4 regions of the Pararhizobium sp. LjRoot235 genome follow, and region 4 is predicted to be linked to each of the others. Evidence: predicted binding sites of a transcription regulator. Region 4 holds the regulator's gene; each other region holds the start of a gene.
What was found. The regulator LexA, encoded in region 4, represses DNA repair genes until DNA is damaged. The targets are predictions, from matches to a motif close to TGTTCNNNNTGTGTTCNG.
Positions count from the first base shown of each region.

Region 1: the regulator LexA is predicted to act here: its motif matches at 2,159-2,176, upstream of ACSQ2Z_RS08975 (ATP-dependent helicase).
Region 2: the regulator LexA is predicted to act here: its motif matches at 5,523-5,540, upstream of dnaE (DNA polymerase III subunit alpha).
Region 3: the regulator LexA is predicted to act here: its motif matches at 5,465-5,482, upstream of ACSQ2Z_RS02520 (ImuA family protein).

Region 1 covers NZ_CAXUSP020000001.1:1,891,185-1,898,357, forward strand. The annotation lists gene ACSQ2Z_RS08975 (ATP-dependent helicase) at 1-2,117, opposite strand, end outside; gene ACSQ2Z_RS08980 (carboxymuconolactone decarboxylase family protein) at 2,221-2,631, opposite strand; gene ACSQ2Z_RS08985 (efflux RND transporter periplasmic adaptor subunit) at 2,816-4,033, shown strand; gene ACSQ2Z_RS08990 (efflux RND transporter permease subunit) at 4,030-7,170, shown strand.
Region 2 covers NZ_CAXUSP020000001.1:2,868,427-2,875,599, forward strand. The annotation lists gene ACSQ2Z_RS13845 (DNA polymerase IV) at 1-414, shown strand, start outside; gene ACSQ2Z_RS13850 (L,D-transpeptidase family protein) at 513-1,733, shown strand; gene dnaE (DNA polymerase III subunit alpha) at 1,753-5,247, opposite strand; gene ACSQ2Z_RS13860 (hypothetical protein) at 5,689-6,270, shown strand; gene ACSQ2Z_RS13865 (ABC transporter ATP-binding protein) at 6,298-6,981, opposite strand; gene ACSQ2Z_RS13870 (lipoprotein-releasing ABC transporter permease subunit) at 7,000-7,173, opposite strand, start outside.
Region 3 covers NZ_CAXUSP020000001.1:534,966-542,138, reverse strand. The annotation lists gene leuC (3-isopropylmalate dehydratase large subunit) at 1-428, opposite strand, end outside; gene ACSQ2Z_RS02555 (hypothetical protein) at 1,782-2,234, shown strand; gene ACSQ2Z_RS02550 (RidA family protein) at 2,221-2,622, opposite strand; gene leuD (3-isopropylmalate dehydratase small subunit) at 2,629-3,234, opposite strand; gene ACSQ2Z_RS02540 (hypothetical protein) at 3,352-3,597, opposite strand; gene ACSQ2Z_RS02535 (HpcH/HpaI aldolase/citrate lyase family protein) at 3,724-4,626, shown strand; gene ACSQ2Z_RS02530 (DUF1737 domain-containing protein) at 4,630-4,836, shown strand; gene ACSQ2Z_RS02525 (metallopeptidase family protein) at 4,899-5,333, opposite strand; gene ACSQ2Z_RS02520 (ImuA family protein) at 5,503-6,435, shown strand; gene ACSQ2Z_RS02515 (Y-family DNA polymerase) at 6,476-7,173, shown strand, end outside.
Region 4 covers NZ_CAXUSP020000001.1:2,472,642-2,479,814, reverse strand. The annotation lists gene ACSQ2Z_RS11870 (hypothetical protein) at 1-63, shown strand, start outside; gene ACSQ2Z_RS11865 (hypothetical protein) at 553-771, shown strand; tRNA gene ACSQ2Z_RS11860 (tRNA-Cys) at 1,064-1,137, opposite strand; gene lexA (transcriptional repressor LexA) at 1,394-2,110, opposite strand; gene ACSQ2Z_RS11850 (hypothetical protein) at 2,363-2,695, shown strand; gene ACSQ2Z_RS11845 (hypothetical protein) at 2,769-3,044, opposite strand; tRNA gene ACSQ2Z_RS11840 (tRNA-Asn) at 3,235-3,309, shown strand; gene ACSQ2Z_RS11835 (class I SAM-dependent methyltransferase) at 3,533-4,363, shown strand; gene ACSQ2Z_RS11830 (LysE family translocator) at 4,493-5,125, shown strand; gene ACSQ2Z_RS11825 (SMR family transporter) at 5,293-5,655, shown strand; gene ACSQ2Z_RS11820 (SMR family transporter) at 5,642-5,968, shown strand; gene ACSQ2Z_RS11815 (SDR family NAD(P)-dependent oxidoreductase) at 5,956-6,798, opposite strand.

The DNA.
Region 1 (7,173 bases), 580 kb from region 4:
TGTTCGGTCTCGGCGACGTCGACATGGGTGACGGGCAATTCGTCGAGGAAGCGCGAGGGCAGCGTCGATTGCCACAAGCCGTGGATGCGGCGGTTGGAGACGAACCAGATGTGGCAGCGGCGTTTTGCCCGCGTCAGGCCGACATAGGCGAGGCGGCGTTCTTCCTCAAGGCCCGAGCGGCCGCCTTCGTCGAGCGCACGCTGGTGCGGGAAGAGGCCTTCTTCCCAGCCGGGCAGGAAGACGGTTTCGAACTCGAGGCCCTTGGCTGAATGCAAAGTCATGATCGAGACGGCGTCGAGGTTTTCGTTCTGCTCGGCATCCATGACCAGCGCGATATGTTCGAGGAAGCCGCGCATGCTCTCGAACGCCTCCATCGAGCGGATGAGTTCCTTGAGGTTTTCGAGCCGCCCGGGCGCTTCGGCCGATTTGTCGTTCTTCCACATGTCCGTGTAGCCGGACTCTTCGAGGATGGTTTCGGCAAGCTCCGTATGCGGCGTGGTTTCAAGCAGGCCCTGCCAGCGCTTGAACATGGTGACGACGTCGAACAGCGATTTGCGCGGCTTGGCCTTCATCTCGTCGGTTTCGATGAGATCGGCAGCCGCTGCGAGCATCGGGATATTCCGGCTGCGGGCATAGTCGTGAAGGCTGCGCACCGTCGTATCGCCAAGGCCGCGCTTCGGGGTGTTGACGATGCGTTCGAAGGCGAGGTCGTCGGCGGGCTGGCAGACGAGGCGGAAATAGGCGAGCGCATCGCGGATTTCGAGCCGCTCGTAGAAGCGCGGGCCGCCGATGACACGGTAGTTGAGGCCGAGCGTGACGAAGCGGTCTTCGAACTCGCGCATCTGGAAGGAGGCGCGCACCAGGATCGCCATGTCGTTGAGATTGTGGTTCTGGCGCTGGAGCTGCTCGATCTCCTCGCCGACGGCGCGGGCTTCCTCTTCGGAATCCCAGGCGGCATGCACCTGCACCTTGTCGTCGTCCGGGTTGGTGCGGTCGGTGAACAGCGTCTTGCCGAGGCGGCCTTCATTGTGGGCGATCAGATGGGCGGCGGCGCCGAGGATGTGCTCCGTCGAGCGGTAGTTGCGCTCCAGCTTGATGACCTTGGCGCCGGGAAAATCCTTCTCGAAGCGCAGGATGTTGTCGACCTCGGCACCGCGCCAGCCATAGATCGACTGGTCGTCGTCGCCGACGCAGCAAATGTTGACGGTGCCGCCTCTGATCTCCCCCTCAGGGGGGGAGATTGGGCCGCGTGCGCGCGGCCGTTGGGCAAGCAGCCGCAGCCACATATACTGGGCGGTGTTGGTGTCCTGGTACTCGTCTACGAGGATATAGCGGAACTTGTCGTGATATTCGCGCAAGATATCCGGATGGGCGCGGAACGTGCGGATCGGGTGGAGCAACAGATCGCCGAAATCGCAGGCGTTCAGCGTCATCAGCCGGGCCTGGTAGGCGGCGTAGAGTTCGCGGCCCTTGCCGTTGGCAAAGGCGCGGGCATCGCCTTCGGGGATGTCGGCAGGGCCGAAGCCCTTGTTCTTCCAACCGTCGATCAACTGGGCAAATTGCTTGGCCGGCCAGCGCTTGTCGTCGATGCCCTCGGCCTGGATGATCTGCTTGATCAGCCGCACCACGTCGTCCGTGTCGAGGATGGTGAACGAGGACTTGAGCCCGACAAGTTCGGCATGGCGACGCAACAATTTGACGCCGATCGAGTGGAAGGTGCCCATCCAGGGCATGCCCTCGACGGCTGAGCCGACCAATACGCCGATACGTTCCTTCATTTCGCGTGCCGCCTTGTTGGTGAAGGTGACGGCGAGGATCTGGCTCGGATAAGCGCGGCCGGTCGACAGGATATGGGCGATGCGGGTGGTGAGCACGCGGGTCTTGCCGGTGCCGGCGCCGGCGAGCACGAGAACAGGGCCATCGAGGGTTTCGACGGCGTCGCGCTGTTCCGGGTTCAGGCCGGAGAGATAATCGGGCGCCCGATGCTGGTCACGTGCTGCCATGGCGCGGGCGGCGATGCCGCCTGAGGGCGCTGGCGGCACCGGCCCATGGCCGCGCGCGGGGCGCGGCGCCGGCTCCTCATCGAAGAAGGGAATGTCGTCAAATCCATTGCTCATGCGGCTCAATGTAGTGATTCGGTGCCGAAAGGCCAGAATTCCGTTCTTCTTTTATTCCGTGAAGTCCAGCTTCATTGCGCAAACAACCGCGTTTCCGCCGCGATCAGGGCCGATGATCGGCATCGAAGGCGGGATCGACCGGGACCTGCAGCGCCGTCGCCAGCTGGTTGGTCTTGCCGGCGAGCGAAATGACGCGCAGGAGATCGGCATGCTTTTCGGCGGTCATGCCCTTGGCCCTCGCAGCGGCCGTATGGGAATGGGCGCAGTAGCCGCAGCCATTGGTGACGGAGACGGCGATATAGAGCATCTCCTTGGTCAGCGGATCGAGCGCGGACGGCGTTGCCATCACCGCCTTGACCTCGGCCCAGGTGTCTTCGAGCAGGCCGGGATCGAAGGCGAGGTAGTGCCACATATTATTGATGAAGTCCGACTTGCGGGTGGTGCGGATGTCGTCGAACACCACTTTGACGCGGGGATCGGATTCCGGGCTCTGATTTTTGGCGATGGTGCTCATGGGGTCTCCGGGCTGAATTGACGGGCCAGCGGCCGCGCTGGGCCGAAAATGGCTTTCATTACAATTGCGTAATGATGGTATTGTGGCATTGCCCGCGCCGCGGCAAAAGGGGATAGTTGGCCTTGTTTGATGGACCCCGCGCGCTGTTGCTGCCGGGAGCCGTGGATTTCAATGGAGTTCGTTGATGCGGCTTTGGAAGCAGCTGTTGATCAGCCTGGTCATTCTCGTGGTGGGTCTTGGTATTTGGGTCCGCTTCGTGCCGGGCGCCGGCGCGATGCTTGCCAAGGCGGGCGTACCCGAGCAACTGCTGGTTTTAGCCGCAAAGCCGGCGGATGGTGCCGCGGAAGGACAAGGACAAGGTTCGGGACAAGGGTCGGGCCGGCGCGGGCAGGCTGGCGGTGCGCCGCTCGTCGTCACGCAGCCGGTGGATAGCGCCGTTGTCAATGACAGGCTGAACGCGATCGGCAATGGCGAGGCCATCGTCTCCGTTGCCGTCACGCCGCAGGCGACCGGCAATCTGATCGAGATTCTCGCCAAATCCGGCGATCGGATCAAGAAGGGGCAGGTCATTGCCCGGCTCGACAGCGATGAACAGAAGATCGCGGCGGCCCAGGCCAAAGTCGCCGTCGACAGTGCCCGCGAAAAGGTCGAGCGCAACCGCAAGCTCGGCGATGCCGTCTCCGTTGCCGTATTGCGCGAGGCGGAATTCGCCATGCAGGCCGCCAAACTCGCCCTGCAGACGGCCGAACTCGATCTCAAACGCCGCGACATCGTCGCGCCGTCCGGCGGCATCGTCGGCATCATCACCGTCAATCCGGGCGACTACGTCACGACCTCGACGCCGGTCGCCGTCGTTGACGACCGCTCGCAGATCCTCGTCGATTTCTGGGCGCCGGAGCGGTTCTCAACGAAGATCTCCGTCGGACAGGCGGTCACTGCGTCGGCCATCGCTCTGCCGGGTTCGGAGTTTTCCGGTGCCATTCACGCCATCGACAACCGCATCGACCAGGCAAGCCGGACGCTGAGGGTCAGGGCGCGGATCGATAATCCCAATGATACTTTGCGGGCCGGCATGTCCTTCTCGGTCTCGGTCCGTTTCCCCGGCGACAAGTATCCGACGGTCAATCCGCTGGCGATCCAGTGGAGCGCCGACGGCTCCTATGTCTGGCGCGTCGATGAGGACAAGTCGCAGAAGATTCCGGTCAAGATCATCCAGCGCAATTCCGACAAGGTGCTGGTCGAGGCCAAGCTTGCCAAGGGCGATGCCGTGGTGATGGAAGGCGTGCAGCGCCTGCGTGACGGCGGCACCGTGCGTGTGGCGAGCGACGAGCAGCCGCGGCAACAGAAGCCGCAACAGAGCGGTCAGGAACAGAAGGTCTCCGAAACGGAGGCCACGAAATGAGCGGGGGCGGCGAGCATCACGAGGCAGGGCGCACGGCCGGTTTTACCGCATTGTTCATTCGCCGCCCGATTTTCGCGCTGGTGGTCAACACGCTGATCATCGTTGCCGGCCTCGCGGCCTTGAATGGCATCGAGATTCGCGAGTTGCCCCAGGTGGATCAGCCGGTGGTGTCCGTCAACACGACCTTCGACGGCGCTTCGCCGGAGACGGTCGACCGTGAGCTGACCTCGGTGATCGAGGGCGCCGTGTCGCGCGTGCAGGGCATCAAGGAGATTTCCTCGACTTCGCAATATGCCCAGAGCCGCGTCACGCTGCAATTTTCCGATACGACCGATATCGGCCAGGCCTCCAACGATATCCGCGATGCGCTCGGCCGGGTGGCGAACCAGCTGCCGGAAGATGCCGATGAGCCGCGCATCGTCAAGGCGGACGCCGACAGCCAGCCGATCCTTCGGCTGGCGCTGACGTCCGACACGCTGTCGATGGAAGACCTGACGCTGCTTGCCGAAAACGAGATCACCGACCGGCTTGCCGCCGTCGAGGGCGTTGCCGACGTGCAGATCAACGGCGACCAGGAGAAGATCTTCCGCATCGACGTCAATCAGTCGAAGCTGGCCTCGCGCGGATTGACCGTGGCCAATCTGCGCGACGCGCTGGCAACTGCCTCGCTCGACGTGCCGGCTGGATCACTGACCAGTGCCGACCAGGATATTTCGGTGCGCGCCACCGCGGGCCTGCAGACACCGGAAGAATTCGAAAACCTGATCCTCGGCGAGAATGTGCGGCTTGGTGACGTTGCGACGGTAACGCTCGGCCCTGATATCGGCACCTCGTCGCTGAGGTCCGACGGGCGCCAGGGCATCGGGCTTGGCATCATCCGGCAGGCGCAGTCGAACACGCTCGACATTTCCGAGGGCGTGAAGAAAGCAGTGGCAACGATCGACGAAATATTGCCTGAGGGCACGCAGCTTAAGGTGACCAGCGACGATGCCGTGTTCATCGAGGGCGCCATCCACGAGGTGGAAATTGCGCTCGCTGCTTCCGTGATCATCGTCACCATCGTCATCTATCTTTTCCTGCTCGATTGGCGGGCGACCCTCATCCCAACCCTCACCATGCCGATTGCGCTGGTCGGTACCTGTGCGGCGATCTATATCGCTGGTTTCTCGATCAACATCCTGACGCTGCTGGCGATCGTGCTGGCGACAGGGCTGGTGGTGGATGATGCGATCGTCGTGCTCGAAAACATCGTACGGCGACGTGGCGAGGGCATGGGGCCGCGGGCGGCGGCGGTGCTCGGTACGCTGGAAGTGTTCTTCGCCGTCATCGCTACGACGGCTACCCTTGCGGCGGTCTTCGTGCCGCTGTCGTTCCTGCCGGGACAGACGGGCGGGCTGTTCCGGGAGTTCGGCTTCGTGCTGGCCTTTGCCATCCTGCTCTCGGCTTTCGTGTCCTTGACGCTCTGCCCGATGCTGGCCTCGCGCATGCTGAAACCGCATGGCGAGGAGCATGGTCACACCGGCTTCATGGCCAGGATCGGCATTTTTGCGGCCGGTTTCTACCGGCGAACGCTGCGGGCCTGTCTCAACTCACCGCTGATCGTCTTCATGGTGGCAGTGATGGTGACTGCGGCGGGCGCCGGCGCCTTCACGCTGTTGAAGTCGGAACTGACGCCGACGGAGGACCGCGCCCGCATCATGCTGCGGATGCAGGCGCCGCAGGGCGTTTCGCTCGAATATACGCAGGCGCAAATGCGGCGGGTCGAAGAGGGGCTGAAGCCGCTGGTCGACAGCGGCGAGATCGCCAACATCTTCTCCATTTCCGGCCAGGGCGGATCGGTAAACAGCGGCTTCATGGTGCTGACGCTGGCGCCCTGGAGCGACCGCGAGCGTACCCAGCAGCAGATTTCCGCCGACATCACCAAGATGACGACCAATATCCCGTCGATCCGGGTCTTCCCGATCCAGCCGAACAGCCTCGGCATCCGCGGCGCCGGCAATGGGCTGCAGGTGGCGCTGGTCGGCAACGACTACCGCAAACTCGGCGATGCGGCCGCAAAACTGGTGCGCCAGATGGAAGACACCGGCCGGTTTGAGAATGTCCGCCTGAACTACGAGGAGAACCAGGCGCAGCTTTCGGTGACGATCGATCGCGAACGGGCATCCGATCTCGGCATCGATATCAAGGGCTTGTCGGCGGCGCTGCAGGCGATGCTCGACGGCAACAGCGTGCTTGACGTCTATGTCGAGGGCGAGGCCTATCCGGTCAAGCTCCTGTCGACGACCAACCCGGTCAATGACCCGACCGACCTGCAGAACATCTTCCTGAAGACCGGCGACGGCAAGATCGTGCCGATGTCGTCGATCGCGACCGTCGAGGAAAAGGCGGTTGCGCCGCAGTTGGCGCGGGAATCGCAACTGCGTTCCGTGTCGCTGTCCGCCGGCCTGACATCCGGTCTTGCGCTCGGCGACGCGCTGACGATGGTAGAGCAGATGGCTGAGCCGCTCTTGCCGCCGGGCTCACGCGTCGTGCCGCTTGCGGAGGCCGCGACGCTCGACGAGAACGCCAACGGCATGTTCATCACCTTCGGCTTTGCGCTCGTCATCATCTTCCTGGTGCTGGCCGCACAGTTCGAAAGCCTGGTCAGCGGCCTGATCATCATGTCAACCGTGCCGCTCGGCCTTGCCTGCGCCGTCTTTGCTATGGTGATGACCGGTAACACGCTGAACGTCTACAGCCAGATCGGCCTGGTGCTCCTGGTCGGCATCATGGCGAAGAACGGCATCCTGATCGTCGAGTTCGCCAACCAGCTGCGCGACCGTGGCGAAGACCTGCGCTCGGCGATCGAGAACGCAGCGAATATCCGGCTACGACCGGTGATGATGACGATGATCGCCACCATCGTCGGCGCCCTGCCGCTGGTGCTGGCGAGCGGCGCGGGCGCCGAGGCCCGCATCGCGCTCGGCGGAGTGCTGGTCGGTGGCCTCGGGCTTGCAACGGTCGTCACCCTCTATCTGACGCCGGTCGCCTATCTGGCCATCGCCCGGTTCACCAAGCCGCATGTCGATGAAGAACGGCGGCTGCACCGCGAGCTGGAGCAGGCCGAAGCGCTGCAACTGGCCGAAGCCGCGGAATAAAGG
Region 2 (7,173 bases), 400 kb from region 4:
TGCGACTATGGTGATCTGGTTTCGCATCTGCGCCGGTTGAGCGAACAGGTGGCGCACCGGCTGAGGAAGGCCGGTATCGCCGGCCAGACCGTCGTGCTGAAGCTGAAGACCGCCGACTTCAAGAGCCGCACCCGCAATCGCCGCCTCGACAGCCCGACACGGCTGGCCGACCGCATTTTCCGCACCGGCATGCAGCTTCTCGACAAGGAAACCGACGGCACGAAATTCCGCCTGATCGGCATCGGCGTCACCGATCTCTCCGATACGGATCTCGCCGACCCGCCCGACCTTGTCGATACCCAGGCGACGCGCCGGGCGGCGGCGGAAGCTGCGATCAACGTGCTGCACGACAAGTTCGGCAAGACGACGGTCGAGACAGGCTACACGTTCGGCAGGGGCCGGCGCGGGAAGTAGCACAATCAGCGCGCGTTCCCGGCGGAACAGCAAAGTTTCCTTAAATCTCTCAGGCTAGGCTCATCCTTCATTTCCTGCGTCCGGATGTGTTCATGGTTTTGCGTTTCGCATTTGGCATCGGCCTTGTCTTTGCCCTCTCCGCCAGCACCGCACTTGCAGCCGGTAGCCCGGCTCCCTTGCAGATCGTCGTCTCCAAGGACCAGCAGTCGCTGGTCCTCTACGACGGCGACACGGTGATCGCCACCTCCAACGTCTCGACGGGCAAGGCCGGTCATTCCACGCCGACCGGCATCTTCTCCATTCTGGAAAAGCGCCGCTTCCACAAGTCGAACATCTATTCGAACGCACCGATGCCGTTCATGCAGCGGCTGACCTGGTCGGGTATCGCCCTGCATGCGTCGAATCACGTTCCGGCCTATCCGGCATCGCACGGCTGCGTGCGAATGCCGGAGGATTTCGCCAGGCAATTGTTCAAGATGACCGGCCGCGGCCTGCATGTCCTGATCTCCGATCGCCAGTTGACGCCAGTCGCCATCTCCGATCCCTTCCTCTTTCAGCCAGCGGTCGCAGAGCCCGCATTGCTTTCGGATGTGACGCTGCGGCCGAGCGTCTCGCAGGTTCACACGAAGACAGTTGAAGTTGCCACGATTGAGGCGGAACCGGCCAAACCGGCAACCGTCGAAACCGGGCAAGAACCGCCAATCCGCATGCTGATTACCCATCGCGGAGAGCGCGAGATCACGCTCGATGTCCAGACGCTGCTCAACGCGCTCGGTTATGCAGCCGGTATTTCGGATGGTTATGCCGGCCCTCAAACCGTGGAAGCCATCAAGGCCTTCCAAACCGCGGAAGGGGTCGCCGTCGACGGCCGGATGACGCCCGGCTTCGTGGGGGCGCTCTATGCCAAGGCCGGCAAGGGCAAGCCGCCGAACGGGCAGCTTCTGGTGCGCCGCAATTTCGAGCCGCTATTCGAAACGCCGGTGGTGATCGCCCAGCCCGAGATCGCGCTCGGCACACATTTCCTGCAGTTCCAGAACAGCGACGCCTCGACGGGCAAGGGCGAGTGGTTCGCCATGACGCTCGACAATGCGCTGCCCGGTCCGATAAAGAAACGGCTTGGAATTACCCTCGAAGAGGATGCGATGGCCTTCAATGCCGTCCAGCGCACGATGGGTCGCATCACCATCCCCGACGATGCACGCCAGCGGATCAACGAGTTGCTGACCGAGGGATCGTCGATGACCATATCCGACATGGGCCTTGGACAGGAAACCGGTGACGGTACCAACTTCGTGACAATCACCCGAAGCGGGCCCTGAGCTGCAGGGAGGCGTTCTGCTACACCAGTTCGACGTCGATCACGCCGGGAGCTGTTCGGAGCGCCGCGGCGATCTCGGCCGAGATGCGGTATTTCTCGCTAAGCTCCACCTCGATCTCGCGCTGACCATTGTCCTTGATGACGATGAAGGAAACGAGCCCGTCACCCTTGGTGTTCAGATGCGTGGCGACCGAGCGCAAGGGGCCGGAATCGCGAACATAAACCCTCAGCGCCTTCTGCAGCTGCAGCGAGCGTTCCTCCAGAGATTGCAGTGTCTGGATGCGCAGGCCGATACCCTCCGGACGCTCTTCCGCCTGCACGGTCATCACCAGCGATTTTCCGGGTTCGAGCAGGTCTCGATACTGGTTGAGCGCCTCCGAAAACAGCACCGCCTCGAACTGGCCGGTCGAATCGGAAAAGGCGATGATGCCCATCTTGTTGCCGGTGCGGGTCTTCCGCTCCTGCTTCGAGGTTACCGTGCCCGCAAGCCGGCCGGCAGTCGCGCCCTTTTTTACCGAAGCGGCGAAATCGGCGAAGGTCTGGACGCGGATCTTGGCGAGCAGGTCGTTGTAGGTGTCGAGCGGATGGGCGGAGAGGTAGAAGCCGAGCACCTGGAATTCGCGATGCAGCTTCTCCGAAGCAAGCCATGGCGCGTAGGCCGGCAGGCTGATCTTTTCCGGCCCGGTGGCCGCCCCTGCCCCGAACATGTCGCTCTGGCCGCTGACCTTGTTGGCCTGGGCGATCTGCGCAAAACCGAGGACGCGGTCGAGGCCGCCCACGAGTTCGGCCCGGTCATGGCCGAAGCAATCAAAGGCGCCGGCGCAGATCAGGCTTTCGAAGACGCGGCGGTTCAGCAGCTTCGGATCGATCCGGAGGCAGAAGTCCTCGAGATTGGCGAAGGGCTCGTCTCCACGCACCTCGACGATGTGATCGACAGCCGCCTCGCCGACGCCCTTGATGGCGGCCAGCGAGTAGTAGATGCGGTTGTCACCGGTCTCGAAGCGCCTGAAGGAGGTCTGCACCGACGGCGGAATAACGTCGATGCCGAGCCGGGCTGCATCCTGGCGGAAATCGTTGATCTTGTCGGTGTTCGACATGTCGAGCGTCATCGACGCCGCCAGGAACTCGACCGGATAATGCGCCTTCAGATAGGCCGTCTGGTAGGAAACGATGGCATAGGCGGCCGCGTGCGACTTGTTGAAGCCGTAATTCGCGAATTTGGCGAGCAGATCGAAGATCATGTCGGACTGCGCCTTGGAGACGCCATTGGCGACGGCGCCGTCGACGAAGCGGGCACGCTGCTTGTCCATCTCCTCCTTGATCTTCTTGCCCATGGCGCGGCGCAGAAGGTCGGCTTCGCCCAGCGAATAGCCGGACAGGACTTGGGCGATCTGCATCACCTGTTCCTGGTAGACGATAACGCCCTGCGTTTCCTTGAGCAGATAGTCGATTTTCGGATGGATCGATTCGATCTCTTCCTCGCCATGCTTGCGGGCGTTGTAGACTGGGATATTCTCCATCGGGCCCGGACGATACAGCGCCACCAGCGCAATGATGTCCTCGATGCAGTCCGGCCGCATGCCGATCAGTGCCTTGCGCATGCCGGCACTTTCCACCTGGAACACGCCGACGGTGTCGCCCTTCGACAGCATCTCGTAGGTTATCTGGTCGTCGAGCGGCAGCGCTTCGAGCTTGACCTCGATGCCGCGCTTGGCGATGAAATCGACGGCAACCTTGAGCACCGTCAGCGTCTTCAGCCCGAGGAAGTCGAACTTCACCAGCCCCGCCTGCTCCACCCACTTCATGTTGAACTGGGTGACCGGCATGTCCGAGCGCGGATCGCGGTACATCGGCACGAGCTGCGACAACGGCCGGTCTCCGATGACGATGCCGGCGGCATGGGTCGAGGCGTGGCGGTAGAGGCCCTCGATCTTCTGGGCAATATCCAGAAGCCGGCCGATCACCGGCTCCTTGTCGACCTCCTCCTGGAAACGCGGCTCCTCTTCGATCGCCTTCGACAAGGGCGTCGGATTGGCCGGATTGTTCGGCACCAGCTTGCAGATCTTGTCGACTTGGCCATAGGGCATTTCGAGCACGCGGCCGACGTCGCGCAAGGCGGCGCGCGCCTGCAGCGATCCGAAGGTAATAATCTGCGCTACCTGCTCCCGGCCATACTTGCGCTGGACGTAGCGGATCACCTCTTCGCGGCGGTCCTGGCAGAAATCGATGTCGAAGTCGGGCATCGAGACGCGGTCCGGATTGAGGAAGCGTTCGAACAGCAGCGAGAACCGCAGGGGATCAACGTCGGTGATGGTGAGCGCATAGGCGACCAGCGATCCCGCACCTGAACCGCGGCCCGGCCCGACGGGGATATCCTGAAGCTTCGCCCATTTGATGAAGTCGGCAACGATCAGGAAGTAGCCCGGGAACTTCATCTTCTCGATGACGCTGAGTTCGAAGTCTAGCCGCTCGCGATAGTCCGTCTCGGAGTAGCCGGGCGATATGCCCAGCTTCTGCAGCCGGTCTTCCAGGCCCGCGACGGCCTGACGGCGCAGTTCGAGCGCCTCGGCGCGTTCAGCTTCCGCCGGATCGTCAGAGGCTCCGGTGAACCGCGGCAGGATCGGTCCGCGGGTCTTGAGCACAAACGCGCAGCGCCTGGCGACCTCGATCGTGTTTTCCAACGCCTCCGGCAGGTCGGCAAACAGCGCCGCCATGTCCTTGCGGCTTTTCAGGTAGTGATCCGGCGTCAGACGGAAGCGGCTGTCATCCGACACCATCGCATTGTGCGCCACGGCCATCAGCGCATCGTGCGCCTCGAACTCAGCCGGCGACGGAAAGAACGGCTCGTTGGTCGCGACCAGCGGCAGCTCGAGCTTGTAGGCGAGGTCGATGATCCGCCCCTCGTGACGGCGATCATATTTGCCGTGACGCTGCAATTCGACGTAAAGACGGTTCCCGAACAGTGCGGCCAGCGTTTTCAACCGGGTCTCAGCCTGAGCCGGATGACCGGACTTCAGGGCCATATCAACCGGTCCGCCCGACGCGCCGGTCAGCGCGATCAGGCCTTCCGTTCCGACCTCCTGCAGCCAGGACAAGGCAATGCGGACGGATTGGTTGCCTTCGCCGCCAAGATAGGCGCGACTGACGAGATCGACGAGACGGACATAACCGGCATCCGTCGCAGCGATCAGCACGATCGCCGGAAGTTTCGCCAGGTGCTGCGCGTGCCCGCGCTTCTCGCCCTCGGCCTCATCCTCCATATCAATCGACAACTGGCAGCCGATCAGCGGCTGCAGGCCGTCATCCACGCATTTCAGCGAAAACTCAAGCGCTGCAAACAGATTGTTGGTGTCGGCAATACCGATCGCGGGCTGCCCGTCCGCCACGGCCTTGCCAATGATCTTCTTGATCGGCAGAGCCCCTTCGAGCAGCGAAAAGGCCGAATGAACGCGAAGATGCACAAACTGCGGAGATGCTTCACCGTCCTGCTGCTTGTCGTTTACTGCATCCGCCATCGCGCACCCCGATTCCCATGAGGGCCTGAGGATATCCCGTTTCCGCCCGCCGGTGTCCAGATTTCATCCGCCAGGCAGCGGCTTTTTCATGTGACCTACCGCTTGTCCACAGCCGGGCATATGAAGCACCCACCGCTATCATGAGAAAACGCGCGTCACATCCCCATGACGATAATCGAAAAGCTGGCCACGAACATGGCGATTGAGGTGAAAGCAGCGAGGTCCCGAAGAAAGTCAGTCATTGCAAGGCTCCTTTTTCCGTTATGTTCTTATCTTGTTCTATTTATGTTCACTCGTCAAGCAACAACAGCAGATCTTCCGTCTCGGCATTCGCGAGATGGTAAACAGTTTCAATCGGGGCTTCCTCCGACAGTGAGGACCTCTGGACGCCTGCAGGCGAGCCGACTAGTCTCACGCCGATGACAATCAAAGGGCTTAGAAATGAGGATGTCACTGGCCGTCATGACGGCGTTTATTGGCCTTTCCGCAACTGCGGCGCAGGCTGCCGAAGCGATCGATCCCGAGCGCATCGTCTCCGCCGCCACCGGCGACTGGGACAAGGACGGCAGCTTGGATCTTGCAATGCTGGTTTCAGCGCCTGAGGGCAGCGAGGAGGATCACACGGTCTATATCTACCTCGATGACGGAGATACCGCGCGGTTGAAATTGAAAACCGTGGCGCCGAACAAGGTCTGGGGGGACCATATCATGGCCGGTCGAGCCCCCTTGATCGCTGCCTTGCCGAACGGCTCGATCCTGATCACGTCACATAACGACTCCATCGGCCGCAACCGCTGGGAGCAGAAGCTGACCGTCGCCTACCGGAATTTCGATTTCGTGGTCGCCGGATACACCTATTCGTCTTACGACACGCTCGATCTCGACAACACCTCGGAATGCGATTTCAACGTGCTCACGGGCAAGGGCAAGAGCAGTGGCAAGCCGATCGCCACCAAGGGCGAAATCGTGCTGCTGAAAGATTGGTCGGACGATCGCGGCCAGTCGGCCTGTGGCAACGAATAGGGTTGCTTCATAGCGCCGTGTTCGCTGCTAAAGTTCCACGACCTTGCCATCCTCGATGGTGACGCGGCGGTCCATGCGCGACGCGAGCTCATAATTGTGCGTGGCGATCATGGCCGCGAGCCCTGATTGACGCACCAGCGCTTCCAGCGCTTCGAAGACATAGCCTGCCGTTTCCGGATCGAGATTGCCGGTCGGTTCATCGGCCAGCAGCACCAACGGCGCATTGGCGACGGCCCTGGCGATCGCAACACGCTGCTGCTCGCCGCCCGAAAGTTCCGAGGGGCGATGCTCGGCGCGGTGGCCGATACGCATATAGTCGAGCAGCGCTGCGGCCCGTTCGCGCGCCTCAGCCTTGTTGAGGCCGGCGATCAGCTGCGGCATCATGATATTTTCGATTGCCGTGAATTCCGGCAGCAGATGGTGGAACTGGTAGACGAAGCCGATGTCGTTGCGGCGGATCGCCGTGCGCTGCTCGTCGCCGAGGGTGCCGCAGGACTGGCCGTTGATCAAAACCTCGCCGGCATCCGGCCGCTCGAGCAGCCCTGCCAGATGCAAAAGCGTCGACTTGCCGGTGCCCGACGGCGCCACGAGCGCGACCGTCTGCCCCCCATGCAAGGAAAAGTCGGCGCCCTTGAGGATCGACAGAACGCCCTCGCCCTGGGTGTAATGACGCTCGACGCCGGAAAGCTGCAATGCCACGCGCGCATTCATCGTGTCTGTAATCCTCATTTATTCGTAGCGCAGAGCCTGAACCGGATCGAGGCGCGAGGCGCGCCAGGCCGGAAAGATCGTGGCAAGGAAGGATAGGCTGATCGCCATGACGACGACTGAAATGGTCTCGCCCGGGTTCATGTCGGCCGGGAGCTGGCTCAAGAAATAGAGCTCGGGATTGAACAGCGTCGT
Region 3 (7,173 bases), 1.9 Mb from region 4:
AGCGCTCCGAAGGCGCCATGCGTCGAGGTGTGGCTGTCACCGCAGACGATGGTCATGCCCGGCAGGGTGAAGCCCTGCTCGGGACCGACGATGTGGACGATGCCCTGGCGCTTGTCGCTGGCCGAATAATATTCGACGCCGAAATCGGCGGCGTTCTGAGCCAGTGCCTCGACCTGGATGCGGCTTTCCTCGTTTTTGATACCGAGATGCCGATCCGGCGAGGTCGGAACGTTGTGGTCGACGACGGCAAGCGTCTTTTGCGGCGCCCGCACCTTGCGGTTCGTCATGCGCAGTCCCTCGAACGCCTGCGGGCTCGTCACTTCATGGACGAGATGGCGGTCGATGTAGAGAAGACAGGTTCCGTCGTCCTGTTGATCGACCAGATGGTCGTCCCAGATTTTATCGTAGAGAGTACGCGGTGCGCTCATGGCTTTTCATCCATAGTAAAGAAAAAGGTCAGGAAAATGCCCGGCGAAAGGGGCGCCGGAAACCCAGCCGGGGTCAGGCCCCGAAGATCAACGAAGTCGGCTGTTGAGCGCGCCCGAAACGCATGCAAAAAACCGTGCCGGCAGACGCTTGTGGTCCTGCAGCACGACGATTTTCTGCGGTAAACACCCGAATTTGGATTCCATGGGCCGTCACATAGCAATTTTTAAGCGGTTCTTCAATTGCCATCATGTCAGCATTGGCTCGATGAACTTAACGCCTGACGTTTATGTCTCTGTGGCGTGCGCCTTTGCCAGTATATTTGACTGAAAAAGCGTCCACGCCCAATTGATCGAAAACGTTAAGATCAAAACAGTCAGAATCCAGGCAGTCACACCGCTCAGCGCAAACGCATTGGCCAGAAAGTAAACCGGAAGGAGGAGCACCGCGGAAACAATCTTAACGGACAACGCGAAAAACAGGAGCCATTTTGCTGCAAACTTTAAAGCGATCATATTGATCCCTCAACCGTCATGCTCAACCTATAGATGAGTCTTGATCGCAGATCAATGATTGCTATCGGGCTGTCCGCCGCAGCCCTTCTCCAATTGTCGCAACCCCAGCGACAGCCCGATCGTCAGGATCAGATAGACCCCCCTCATCGCCACGCATACGCTCGGCACTTCTCCCAGTCGGGAAGAAGGGGAGCTTGTCGCAATCGCCTTCGATCCATATGCGATTCCCCTCGCAAGCGGGGAGAGGGGACAAGCGGCACCCTCTTATCGAAACAAGGAGGGCCGGATGAGGGGCACTCAATTGCCTAGCGATACGAAACTGCTACATAGCTTCCTTAAATCGACTTCGATGTCAAGGTTGCTGCAAGGCCTGCCGGGACGCTGCTGCGGGTTTTTCCCTCCTAGAAGTTTTTCCCCGCTCATCCCCGCCTGGAAAACCTGTGCCATGATCATGGCGTCCAGTCGCGGATACACCGCAAGACGTTTGCGGCGAGGCAGGGCTGGCGCTCCACGGGAAACCTCGTGGCCTTCGGCAAGGAGGCTGCGAACGTCAGGCGGACCGGAAGGAGAGCCCCCGGAAAATGGATCCCCTCCGTCCTTATGGGGCGGGCGTGCCTGTGGGGCACACATGTCGGGACAGGACGCGTGACGTACCGGATCGAGATGCTTAATGCCGGTCCGGAAGCCTACGCTACGAAGTCGTTCCGAGGCAGAGGGTCTGAAGTCGGGGTCTGTAGGGAGGAAAGCTCCCGAGAGAACGCCAAACGGGGCGCTGGAAGGCGTCACATATACTTATTCATTAGAGACGGCTTCCGGTGCCCCGTCCGAGTGAATGCATGCTTGAAAACCACGGTGGCAAACCGCGCGGGGACGCCCTCCCATTTCCATTGGACCACTTGTAAAAGGGAAAGACAGCCCATGCCCTATGTAAAACCGGAAAACTCACCCGCCATCGATGTTTTGTTTCGCGTCGCCGCAACGGGTTGGCTCAATCATCGGGGTTGCGGGGTGCGGCGCTGCCGCCGCGATGGCCGCTGTCTCGACAGGGTCAACAGTTTGGAATGCCTTTGTGTATACATGCCTGATGCAGAGGTGAACGAGATGCCGGATTTTTTCGCCGATACGATCGACCTTGCAACGCCCGAAATGGTTGCGCAATGTCTGGCGCAGGCGAAGACCGAGGACGAGCGGGAGATGATCGCGTTCCGGCGCAGCGTGTTCCTCTACTATCATCAGGAACTGGCAAAGGCCGGGCTGGCCAAGCCCCTGGGTCCGCCCCTCATCGAGGACTGATCATCCCCCTGAAGGCGGTGACTTCGATCTCGATCAGCATTTCCGGGCGGATCAGGCCGCAGACCACCATGGTTGCCGCCGGACGGATATCGCCGAAGGCCTCGCCCAAAATCGGGAAGACGGCATCGGCAAAGGCGGCATCAGTGACATAGTAGTGATTGCGCACCACGTCCTTCAGCGAAAATCCGGCATCCGTCAGCGCCGCCTCGATCGTCTTCAGGCAGTTGCGGGTCTGTTCTTCCACCGTCTGCGGCATGGTCATGGTGGCATAGTCGTAGCCGGTCGTGCCGGAAACGAAGCACCAGTCGCCCTGGACCAGAGCGCGCGAATAGCCCGCCGTCTTTTCAAACGGCGAGCCGGACGAGATCAGTTTTCTCGCGCTGGGCATCGGGGCTCAGGCCCAGGGATGCGAAGCGGCGTTGGCCTTTTCGAACGTGTCGATGGCGGAGGCCTTCTCCAGCGTCAGGCCGATATCGTCGAGGCCGTTCAGCATGCAGTGGCGCTTGAATTCATCGAGCTCGAAGGTGATCTTGCCGCCGTCCGGGCCGGTGATTTCCCGGGCTTCCAGATCGACCGTGAGGATGGCGTTGGAGCCGCGGCTGGCGTCGTCCATCAGCTTTTCCAGGTCTTCCGGCGAGACCACCACCGGCAGGATGCCGTTCTTGAAACAGTTGTTGTAGAAGATGTCGGCGAACGAGGTCGAGATGACGCAGCGGATGCCGAAGTCGAGCAGTGCCCAGGGCGCATGTTCGCGCGACGAGCCGCAGCCGAAATTGTCGCCGGCAACCAGGATCTTGGCGTTCTGGTAGGCGGGCTTGTTGAGCACGAAATCCGGATTAACCGAGCCGTCCTCGTTGTAGCGGGCTTCGGCGAACAGTCCCGTGCCAAGGCCGGTGCGCTTGATCGTCTTCAGGTAATCCTTCGGAATGATCATGTCCGTGTCGATATTGACGACGGGAAGGGGCGCGGCAACGCCGGTGAGCTTGACGAACTTGTCCATGGCAATGGCCTTCGATTTCAACGGGACGGAAAAATTTCCGCCCAGCGTTTAGAGCAATTTTGCGCCGAAATGAAGGAAAATCTCACCCCGGAAAGCCGGAAAGTCGGCTTTCCGCCCTTAGAGATCGATGATCGTGCCGCGTCCGTCGTTCCAGATGCGCGGTTCACGCTCCTGCCGTCCCGCTGTGCGGCCTGCCGCCGCGCGCACCGGCTTCGGCGAAAGCCGCGCGGAAATGGCGCTGCCGATAACGAACACGGTCGCGATGCCGGCGAGCGCCAGGCCGAGCGAAGCCGTGAAGACCAGCGCCATCAGCATAAACGCGATGCCGGCGGCGGTGAAGAGGAGAGAGCGAATGCTTTGCATGATCGTACCTTTCGTTACCCCAAATGTGGGCCCGCCCGCTCGACCTTGCAAGACCTGCTTTGGTAGTGCCCTTCTCGATGACAGGTCTGGCTTGCGAAAAAGGCGAAAGCCGGGCACAAAAGCCGCATGAATTCAGTTGCCGATCGCCATCCCGTCCGCCTGCGCCGCTCGGTGCTCTCTGTGCCTGCCGACAATCCCCGCGCCCTTGCCAAGATCGCCACCCTTGCCTGCGACGCGGTGATCTACGATCTCGAGGATGCCGTTTCCTTCGACAACAAGGCCGCGGCCCGCCAGACGCTTGCCGGTCACCTCGCCCGCAAACGGCGCCGCGACATAGAAGTGATCGTCCGCATCAACGGCCTGAAAACCCGCTTCGGCGAAAAGGATCTGGCAGCGGTGCTTGCGCTTTCGCCCGACGCCATCCTCTTGCCCAAGGTGGAAAGCCCGCAGGACATCCAGGCGGTCGCAGACGTGCTGGCGGAAAACGACGCGCCGGATACCCTGCGTCTCTGGGCAATGATCGAGACCCCGCACGGGGTGCTCAATGCGGCGGCGATCGCCGAGACCGGCCGCACACGCGGCGGCAGGCTTGATTGTTTCGTGCCCGGCCTCAACGATCTGCGCAAGGAAACCGGCGTGCCCGCTTTGCCCGGACGCACCTATCTCGTGCCCTGGCTGATGCAGATCCTGCTCGCCGGCCGCAACTGCGGTCTCGATGTCCTCGATGCCGTCTTCAACGATATCAGCGATACGGCCGGGTTTTCCGCGGAATGCGCCCAGGGCCGCGACATGGGTTTCGATGGCAAGATGCTGATCCACCCGGCGCAGATCGGCCCGGCCAACGACCATTTCGGCGTCGATGCTGGCGCCGTCTTGGAGGCCAGAGCCATCATCGATGCCTTCGCGCTTCCCGAAAACCGCGACAAGGGCGTCATCAATCTCAATGGCCTGATGGTCGAGCGCCTGCATCTCGAGCAGGCCCTGCGCCTCGCCGCCAAGGCAGAGGCCATTCAGCATAAAAGGACTTGAACGATGAAACTCTACCGTTTCCTCACCGGCACCGACGATGCCGCTTTTTGCCATCGCGTCACCGACGCCCTCAACAAGGGCTGGTCGCTGCACGGCTCGCCCGTACTTTCCTTCAACAGCCAGACGGGCCAGCCCATGACCGGACAGGCGATCGTCAAGGACGTCGAAGGCAAGGACTATCACCCGGACATGAAGCTGTCAGAGCAGTAAAATGAAAAGCGCCGCGCGTCGTTTGATACGCGGCGCTTTCAGCCTTCGGGCTGTTGGGCAGCTCAGCCGCCCACATGCTCGACGCTCGCCTCGATCCGCTCCATGTCGTCGTCGGACAGGCCGAAATGATGGCCGATCTCGTGGATCAGCACATGGGTGACGATATCGCCCAGCGTTTCCTCGTTTTCCGCCCAATAATCGAGGATCGGCCGGCGGTAGAGGATGATCCGGTTCGGCATCTCGCCGGTTTCCATGGTGAAGCGTTCGCCGATGCCGCGTCCTTCGAACAGGCCGAGCAGGTCAAAGGGCGTTTCCAGCGCCATGTCCTCGAAAACGTCCTCGCTCGGAAAGTCGTCGATCTCGATGGTGAGGTTGGTGGCAAGCGCCCGGAATTCCTCCGGCAGGTGACTGTAGGCCTCCAGTGCCAGGGATTCGAATGTGCTGATTGTCGGCGCGTGGCGTTCGCGCCAATCGTCGCTCTGGTCTATGCGGGCCATGGGCACTCCTTATTGCCCCTTGATATAGCCATTTCATAAGCGTTTTTCGAGGGTTGAATTTGGATGTGCCCTGTCAAGGAATAAATTCTCATAAATTGTCGTTGACTCTTCCCTGAAGCTCTGGAATCAATAAGAACATAACAGGAACAATACGGATTGGAGTGACGTCATGGTGCAGACGCCCATGGCGCGTGAGCGGCTTTTTGCGCTCCGTGAAGAGATAGCAAGACTGGAAGGCAAACCGGTCCCTGCCATGGCGGCGGCCCGGCAGGAGGCCTTGGCCGAACGTGGCAGCGCAGACAGGGAAAAGCATCGTCTGCCGCTGGGCGTGACGATACTGGACGAGGCTCTGGAGGGCGGCGTACCGCTCGACGGACTGTCGGAAATCCGCTCGCATTGTCTGCGCGATGCAACGGTCTCGGCCGGTTTTGCCCTGGCGCTTTCCGCCCTCATGCAAAAACAGGCGGCGGCCGATCCCGCGCCGATCCTCTGGATCGCCGACCGGGTCACCGCAATGGAGGCCGGCGTGCCCTATCCGGTGGGGCTTAAGGATTATGGCCTCGATTCGGAGAGTTTCCTCCATGCGGCACCCCGCAAGCTGGACGAAGCCCTCTGGCTTGCCGAAACGGCGGTCGAAAGCGGCGCCTTCGCCGTCACCCTCTTGGAGGTCAAGGGCAATCCGGCCCATTTCGGCCTGACCGAAAGCCGGAGGCTCAGTCTCAGGGCAAAGGCGGCAGGGCGGCCGCTCTTCCTGTTGCGGCAATCCGGAGACGAGGAGGCAAGCAGTGCTGCCTTCCGTTTTCTGGTCGAACCCGCGCCCGCGGCAATCAGGCTTTTGCCGGACCGGTCGATGCTTGGCGGCAGCATCGGTAATCCGGTTTTCCGTCTCACCCTGGAGAAGAGCCGAAATCCGGCGCCCCTCTCCCTCATTCTGGAGTGGAACCCCCATGACCGTCAGTTTTTCCCCGCCCGCGAGCCAGAACAGGCTCGGCCTCCGCTCAAGCGCGCAGCGCATTCTCGCCCTCGCCTTTCCGCATCTTTCAACCGACCGGATCGCCCGCAGGAAATGGGGCCTGTCCTGGCGTTCGATCAGGCGTCCTGAGGCCCAACCCCTCGCCTGTTCCGGCCGGCTCAACAATGCCATGCGGCTGACGGCGCTCGACGAGGCCGCGGCAGCGATCGGCCTTAAGAAAAACCAGGCCGTGGCGGAAGCGCGGGCCATCTGTCCGAAGCTCGATGTCGTCGAGGAGGACCCTGAGGCCGATCGCCGCCTGCTCGATGGCATCGCCGACTGGTGCGACCGTTATACGCCCCTGGTGGCGCTCGACGGCCGGGACGGCCTGTATCTCGACATCACCGGCTGCGTCCATCTCTTCGGCGGCGAGAAGGCGCTGCTCCAGGATATTCTGTCGCGGCTCTTCCAGATGGGGCTCGATGCGCGCGGCGCCATATCCTCCGCGCCGGGGCTTTCCTGGGCGATCTCCCGCTTCGGCAATGGCGGCGTCATTGCCGACGAGGAGATGGAGCTTGTACTTTCGCCCCTGCCCGTCGCCGCGCTGCGATTGGAGGAAGAGACCGTCGCCGCGCTGCAGAAGCTTGGCTTGAAACAGACCGGCGATCTCATCCACGCGCCTCGTGCGCCGCTGGCGCGCCGCTTCGGAGCGCAGCTTCTGTTGCGGCTCGATCAGGCCCTCGGCCTTGACGAGGAGCCGATCTCGCCTCGCCGGCCGGTTGCCAGCCTCTCCGCCGAACGCCGTTTGGCCGAGCCCGTTCAGGCGGAAGAAGACATCCTGCATCTGACCGGGCAGATCGCCCTGTCGCTGAAAACCAGCCTGGAAGA
Region 4 (7,173 bases):
CAATTGATCTTGTACGCGGAATTGCTGGACGTTCCTGCATCAGGCTTTCCCAATGGGGGGTAATGAAAATGCTGACGGGCGCGACACCCAGTCAGCGCGAACGCCGGTGCTATTACTCGCCGCTCGGTTCGATCCTGCGTGACATACATGCATCCCTTCAGGGTGGAATGCCTGGAGCATCTGGCTGCCCCGACGACCAGCGCCAGACGCGTCTTCCGCCGCAACCACGAAATTTCTATATGACCCAGCGGCTCCCTCTTTTCCATCACCGTCATCCTCAAATCCGATGAGATTTTACGAAGACAATTTCGCGCCTGTTGTTCCGCGGGAACTAACCCGCGCGGGTGGTCCGGCAGCGCGAAGTTTTGAGAGCTGGAGCGGAACTTTCTAACCGGAATCACGCGATAACGATTCACTCGATCGTCAAATCGTGCTAGGTTCGAGGTAGAGGCAGACCACATCGGTTGTTGCGAGCCGTTTCTGTTTGCCTGCCGGATCGTCCAGTACCGTCTGGGACTGGGATTTGACCCATCCGCGGTGAAGGAGAGCACCATGCATTACAGCGTGCAGTTTTTCACCTGGACGCCCAAAGAGGGCGTCCATCAAGTCGGCTCGACGGTCGAGATCGATGCGGTCAATCCAAAACTCGCGGCCGTGTCACTTTTGGGCCTCCGGCTGGATGAGACCGGTACGGCCAGGAAACTGGCAGTCCGCGTCTGGAATGCGCCGGATGACAGCAAGGTCGATTGCGAATGCTTCTACTATCATTGATCGCCGGCCGCATTCCGCAATGCTAAATTCTCCTGCATTTCGTCGCCATTGATTCGGAGTTTCAACCGGAGTGCATCGTCATCGCCAGCGCGCCGCCGCGCCGCATTTGGAACGCGTTTTTACCGGTTTCGCGAAACGTCGGAATTGCTCTTTTAACGCGGCGAGACACGCGTTATCGGTCCCATCGGCGTAAACATCACGCCGATATCCGTTCATGGCGGCGTGATGGAACACGGTTGCCAACATGGTTGAAGCGGCGACCCTATCCAATTGTGAATATTGTGGAAAATTTTGGAGGCCTCGCCCGGAATTGAACCGGGGTACAAGGATTTGCAGTCCTCTGCGTCACCACTCCGCCACGAGGCCTCGTAACGATCATCTCTTAATCGTGTGACGGGCGTTTAGACCGATTTCCCATCCAGTGCAAGACGCCTTGGCCGAATTCCAGTTTTTTCTCATGGGAGAAACCTGTCTCCCACCCGTTGCCGGTTCGCGTCGCGAGGAAAAGACCGCACATTGCTGATACCAAACCGCCGGCGACTACTGTCGGGCCCCCGCTAACGTCAATTTTCAAAGAAAATCAGCCGCCTGTATCCCCGGCGCGCGGACGCAGGTTTGCCGCTCAATGGTAACGTCGGATCAGGCCCACGAGCTTGCCTTGGATCTTGACCCGGTCGGGACCAAAAATCCGGGTTTCGTAGGCGGGGTTGGCAGCCTCGAGCGCGATCGATGCGCCCTTGCGGCGAAACCGCTTCAGCGTTGCCTCCTCATCGTCCACCAGGGCGACGACGATCTCTCCGGGACTGGCGCTGTTGGTATTGCGTATGATGACGGTGTCGCCGTCGAGAATGCCGGCCTCGATCATCGAATCGCCGCGAACTTCCAGTGCATAATGTTCGCCGGTTCCGACCATCTCGAGCGGTACAGAAATATCGTGCGTATTGTTCTGGATCGCCGAGATCGGCACACCGGCTGCGATTCGCCCCATGACGGGGATCGAGACGGAGCTATTCTCATTGCTGGCCGCGACCGGTTTGGCGGCGACTGGCGCCGGCGGAGCGCCGCGGCTGCCCTGGATGACGCTCGGCGAAAAGCCGCGCTTGGGCTGCAGGCTCATGGAATAGGCCTCCGGGAGCCTGATGACTTCAAGCGCGCGTGCCCGGTTCGGCAGGCGCCGGATGAAGCCCCGCTCCTCGAGCGCCATGATCAGCCGATGAATGCCGGATTTCGAAGCGAGATCCAGCGCGTCCTTCATCTCGTCGAAGGACGGCGGCACGCCCGATTCCTTCATTCTTTCGTGAATGAACAGAAGCAGTTCCTGTTGCTTGCGGGTCAGCATGAAAGATCACTCCGGAAATCGAGAAACAAATCAAGAACGAACACTATATGTTCCATATGTGTTCCGCAAGTCCCATAATTCGTTGAACCTTTTCAAGGTGCGAGTTTTTGGGCTTGCGGCGCCGAAAACCGGCATTCAGCGCTCTCACCGCCGATGTCCGCCTTTGCTGAGCGGAACATTTGCCCCGTCCGGCCGTTTTCCGCTCATGTTGAAACCTGTGGCGGCGGCACGGTCTGCTTCCAGGAGGCAGGGATGGTCGTCAATGGACGCGGTAACAAGATTTCGCCCGAAGACACGAACCGGGTGGTGAAGATCAGCGGTGTCGAAGCCCGGCAAGGACCGCTTGGCCGCCCGGTGCTGATGGTTCTCATCGCCAGCCTGGTGCTTGCCCTCATTGCCTGGGCGGGCGCAGAGATATTCGGCGAAAGCACCGACAATGATGCGGCGACACGGATAGAGGAAACCACGCCGGCGGCCAAGGACACCGATCAGGGCGCCGTCGACAATGCTCCGGCGACCGGGGAACAGATGCAGCCGGCCCCGGTCGACAAGGATCCGACCCCACAAACCGGTTCCAGCGGCTAGGGCCATTGGCACCTCATCGAATAAAGGCCTACGACGACCCTTGCAGCCGGGCCCTTGCAGAGTGGCGCAGATTTTACGGCGTCTGCCGCTTGCGCGCCCACCAGACGGAAAGTTTGCGGCGCTGCCGCCGGACGAAGGCGAGGTCATGCGACAGCACGATCAGGCCCAGCGGCACCATCCAGAAGCCCAGAACCGGCAGGAAGCCGAGGATACCGCCAAAGAGCAGCGCGGCGCCAAGGGTGATACGCAAGGTCCGCGACTTTGGCAGGCGCAGGCGCCACGCCCCGAGAATGAGTTCATGTCTGCTCGCATCGATACCGAATTTTTTCGTTTTCTGCGCTTCTGCCATAAACTCACCTGCCTTGCTCTCGATGCCGTACACCATAGCGCGGATTTGCGTGCGGCTCTTCCAGTGCGCGGCCTTCCCGGATGGGGAGTTCTCCACAGTCAGACAAGATTGTGCACTTTTTTTGAAAAACCGCTTGGCAAATCGGTAAAGCATTTGTATTAGCAGCCTCACTTCTGCAGCGCGCAGATGATCCCTGGTAGCTCAGCGGTAGAGCATTCGACTGTTAATCGACAGGTCGCCGGTTCGAATCCGGCCCGGGGAGCCAGTTTCAAAGGGCTGCACTTATGGTGCGGCCCTTTTTTCTTTGCATTTTTTCAGTGTGATGAGACCGGCCCGCATGCTCCCCAGTCGCCTGACCTTACTCACAACTGCGTTGTCGCCTATACTCTGCGGTACAGTTCGGGCGCATTGCAGCGGCCTGTCGCCGCGTTCGAGGATGCGTGCGCTGCGGCCAACTTGGTGCGCGGCCCTCACCCCACGGGTTCACCATGACGGCCGAAAAAGTGTCACTGACAGGGGAGAAGGAAACCCTCCTCATCACGCTTTACGCGAAGGCCGGGGAAAGCCGCCTGCCGGATACCCTTCTGCGGGATCGTTTCGCCGCCGAGGCCGTCAGCCGGATCGACTATGATTTTTCGCGGCTGATGATCGATCGCGACCTGATGATCGGCGTGGCGATGCGCGCCCATATTCTCGACGGCTGGACGCGTGACTTCATCGCTCGCCATCCCGACGCGACCGTCCTGCATCTGGGCTGTGGGCTGGACAGTCGCATATTCCGCATCGATCCCGCGCCGAACATCCGCTGGTTTGACCTGGACTATCCCGAGGTTGTCGCGCTGCGCCGAAAACTCTATCCTGAGCGCGACGGTTGTAGTCTGATCGGATCGTCCGTAACGGACCCGAATTGGCTCGCAGATGTGCCGGCCGACCGTCCGGCGATCATTGTTGCCGAGGGGCTTTTTCCTTATCTGCCGGCCGACGAAGTCCCGAAGTTGCTGCGGCGGCTCACCGCGCATCTCCCGAGTGGTGAGTTGGTCTTTGATGGCTATAGCCGGTTCGGCCTGGCGCTCATCAGCTGGCAGCCTTCGGTTCGTGTGACCGGAGCCAGGCTGCATTGGGCGATAAACGATCCGCGTGAACTCGAAACTGAGGTTCCGCGGCTGAAACTGTTGACTGAAGTGCCGGCCTATGATCCGGAAGCTTACGATCCGAGACAGATCGCCAGGCTATCCTGGGCGGCGCGTCTGGCGATTTACGCCTTCGCGGCGGCTCCGGTCCTCGGGAGAATCGGCTGGCTCCTGCGCTTTCGGTTTTGAACCTCGCGCCATGCGCCCTCCCACCGGGCTTGACGTGCCCGGCAGCCTTGCGATCAGCTGACGCGACAATCCTGCAATTCCATAGTAGAGAAGACTTCCGCCCTCGCCGGCCGAAACCGGAGCCCGACCATGCCATCAATCGATCTGCTGATCGCCTTTCTTGCCACGACCGCGGTCTTTGCCTACATCCCGGGCCCTGCCATGCTTTATGCCGCGGCCCAGACGATCGCGCGCGGCCGATGGTCGGGACTGATGGCTGTATTGGGCATTCATCTCGGCGGCTATGTCCATGTTTTTGCAGCGGCCGCCGGCCTTTCGATCCTGTTCCACGCCGTGCCAATGCTCTATATGGCCGTGAAATTCGCCGGGGCGGCCTATCTTGTCTGGCTCGGCATTTCGCTTTTTCGCGCCCGGGTGCAGGGGGACGTGACCCTGCCCGGCATCGAGCCGAAATCCGCCCGGCGCGCCTTTTTCGAAAGCGTCACCGTCGAGGTTCTCAACCCGAAGACGGCGATCTTCTTCGTGGCCTTCTTGCCGCAATTCGCCGATGTCTCCGCCGCGTTCCCCGTCTGGCTGCAGCTCGCCATTCTGGGGACGATCGTCAATCTCATGTTTTCCTCGGCCGATATCGTCTGTGTGCTTCTGGCCGGCGCCGTGATCGGCCGGCTGCGCCGCTCGAGCCAGGCGCAACGCCTCATGCAGCGTGCCGGCGGCGCGATGCTGATCGGGTTGGGTGCTCATCTTGCTTTTCAGAAGAGCTGACCGGTTGAGCTGGGTGAACAGTCGGAACGGCGTGGCGCCGCTGCAGGGACCGGCCGCCCGTTTCAACCACCCGCCCCGCAATAAAGTCATCGCTACAGCTTTACCGGCGCTGTCGGTGAGCTTATGCAAGCCCCAACGTCTTTAATCGAACATTCCAAGGGGATGATGTGCGCCTTGCATGGGTTTTTCTGGCGCTCGCCATTACCACTGAAGTTATCGGCCTGACGGTGATGAAAGCAGCCTCCTCCGGCGGCGGCGCCTGGGGCTATGCGGTGATGTATGTCTCCATCGCCCTCTCCTATGTCTTCCTCGCCAAGGCGGTGAAGAAAATCGCGGTCGGCATAGCCTACGCGATCTGGGAAGGCTCCGGCATTGCGCTGATCACGCTGGTCTCGGTTTTCATCTTTGATCACGTGCTGAGCAATCAGGAGATGATCGGCCTGATGATGGCGGTCGGTGGCATCATTCTCATCAACGCAGGCGAAGTTCACGATGAAGAGGAACTGGAAGTGGCCGATGACCGCGTCTAACGTTTATTTCCTGTTTGCGGTGCTGGCGGGGGTGCTGGATGTTGCAGCCAATCTGGCGTCCACCAAGTCGAACGGGTTTGCCCGCCGCGGCTGGGGCGCCTTGTCGATCCTGCTCGTGCTTTCAGCCTTTGCTCTGTTGGTGGAAGCGGTCAAAGGCATGGAACTGGCAATCGCCTACGCCATCCTCGGCGCAACCGGGATTTTCGGCACGGCCATTTCCGGCCGCCTCCTCTTCCGCCAAAAACTGAAGCCGATCGCCTGGGTCGGACTTGTCCTCGTCTTCGGTGCGGTTGTCGTGCTTCACACGGCCTGAGGGTCGCGCGCCATCGTCTCCGCGGCGTGACGCTGCGTTACAAGCGGCCGGTCCTTCCATCCGGTCAGCCTGTTCAGCAGCCAGAAATAAAGCCCATAAGGCAGGAGCTTGAGCAGTTTCATCATATAGGTGAAGCGCTTTGGAAAGGTGATCTCGAAACCACTTGATTTCAGGCCTTTGGCAATACCTTCAGCCGCCTCTTCGGGGCTGATCAAAGCCGGCATCGGAAATTCGTTCTTGGCAGCAGACGCCGTATCGACAAAACCTGGATTGATGATCTGCAGGCGGATGCCGGTCTTGTCGAGGTCGAATTTCAGGCTTTCGGCCATATTGATCAGTGCCGCCTTCGTCGCGCCATAGGCAGCGCTCGTCGGCAGGCCGCCGTAGCCCAAAACGGAGGAGACGATGGCGATCTGCCCGTGCCCCCTCGCCTGCATGTGGCGCACGGCTGGCAAGAGGCAGTTGACCGTCCCGAGCAGGTTCACCGCAAATGTCTTCTCGAAATCCTCTCGATGCATATCCTCGCCATGCACCGGGATGGAGACGCCGGCGTTGAGTACAGCGAGCGCCATCGCGCCGCGTTCATATTCGATGGCCGCGAGAACGCGCTCCATATCCCGCGGATCGGTGACGTCGCCGTCCAGCACGATGATCTTGCCCGGTCCCGGTGCTTCGTGTTGCAGCTGAACCAGCTTTTCGTGGTCCCGGGCCGTGACCGCCACGTCGAAGCCGTCTCTTATCAGATGCAGCGCCAAGGCCCGGCCGATGCCGGAGCTTGCCCCCGTGACCCAGGCCAAACCATGCTGCGGATGTGCGACAAAGTTGGTCATGGGTTTTCCTTTCGCTGCTCCAAGCTGCGTCACCCCGAAGTCCGGGATCACAAAACAATACGCATTGAAACGGAGTTTGTTCCCGCATTCGGGCCATTCGACGGCAAGCACCAAGCTGAACATCAGCCGTTGATTTTCCGGACCTGTCGTGCCCCGGAACCGGGTCGCCCAGGATGCCGGGGACAAGAAACGGATCATCGGCTTTAGAAGCGATTTTCTGGGCCGCGGGTCAATTTTTGCCCGCCGCGGCAGCCAGATGAAACACTTTTTCTTGCTTCGCTCTGCGCTGCAGCTGAAAAGACGTTAAGATTCCGGTATGTTGGATCGTGAAGGCCGAAAACGACTGATGCGGTTCGGACATGTCCTGTTAAAATC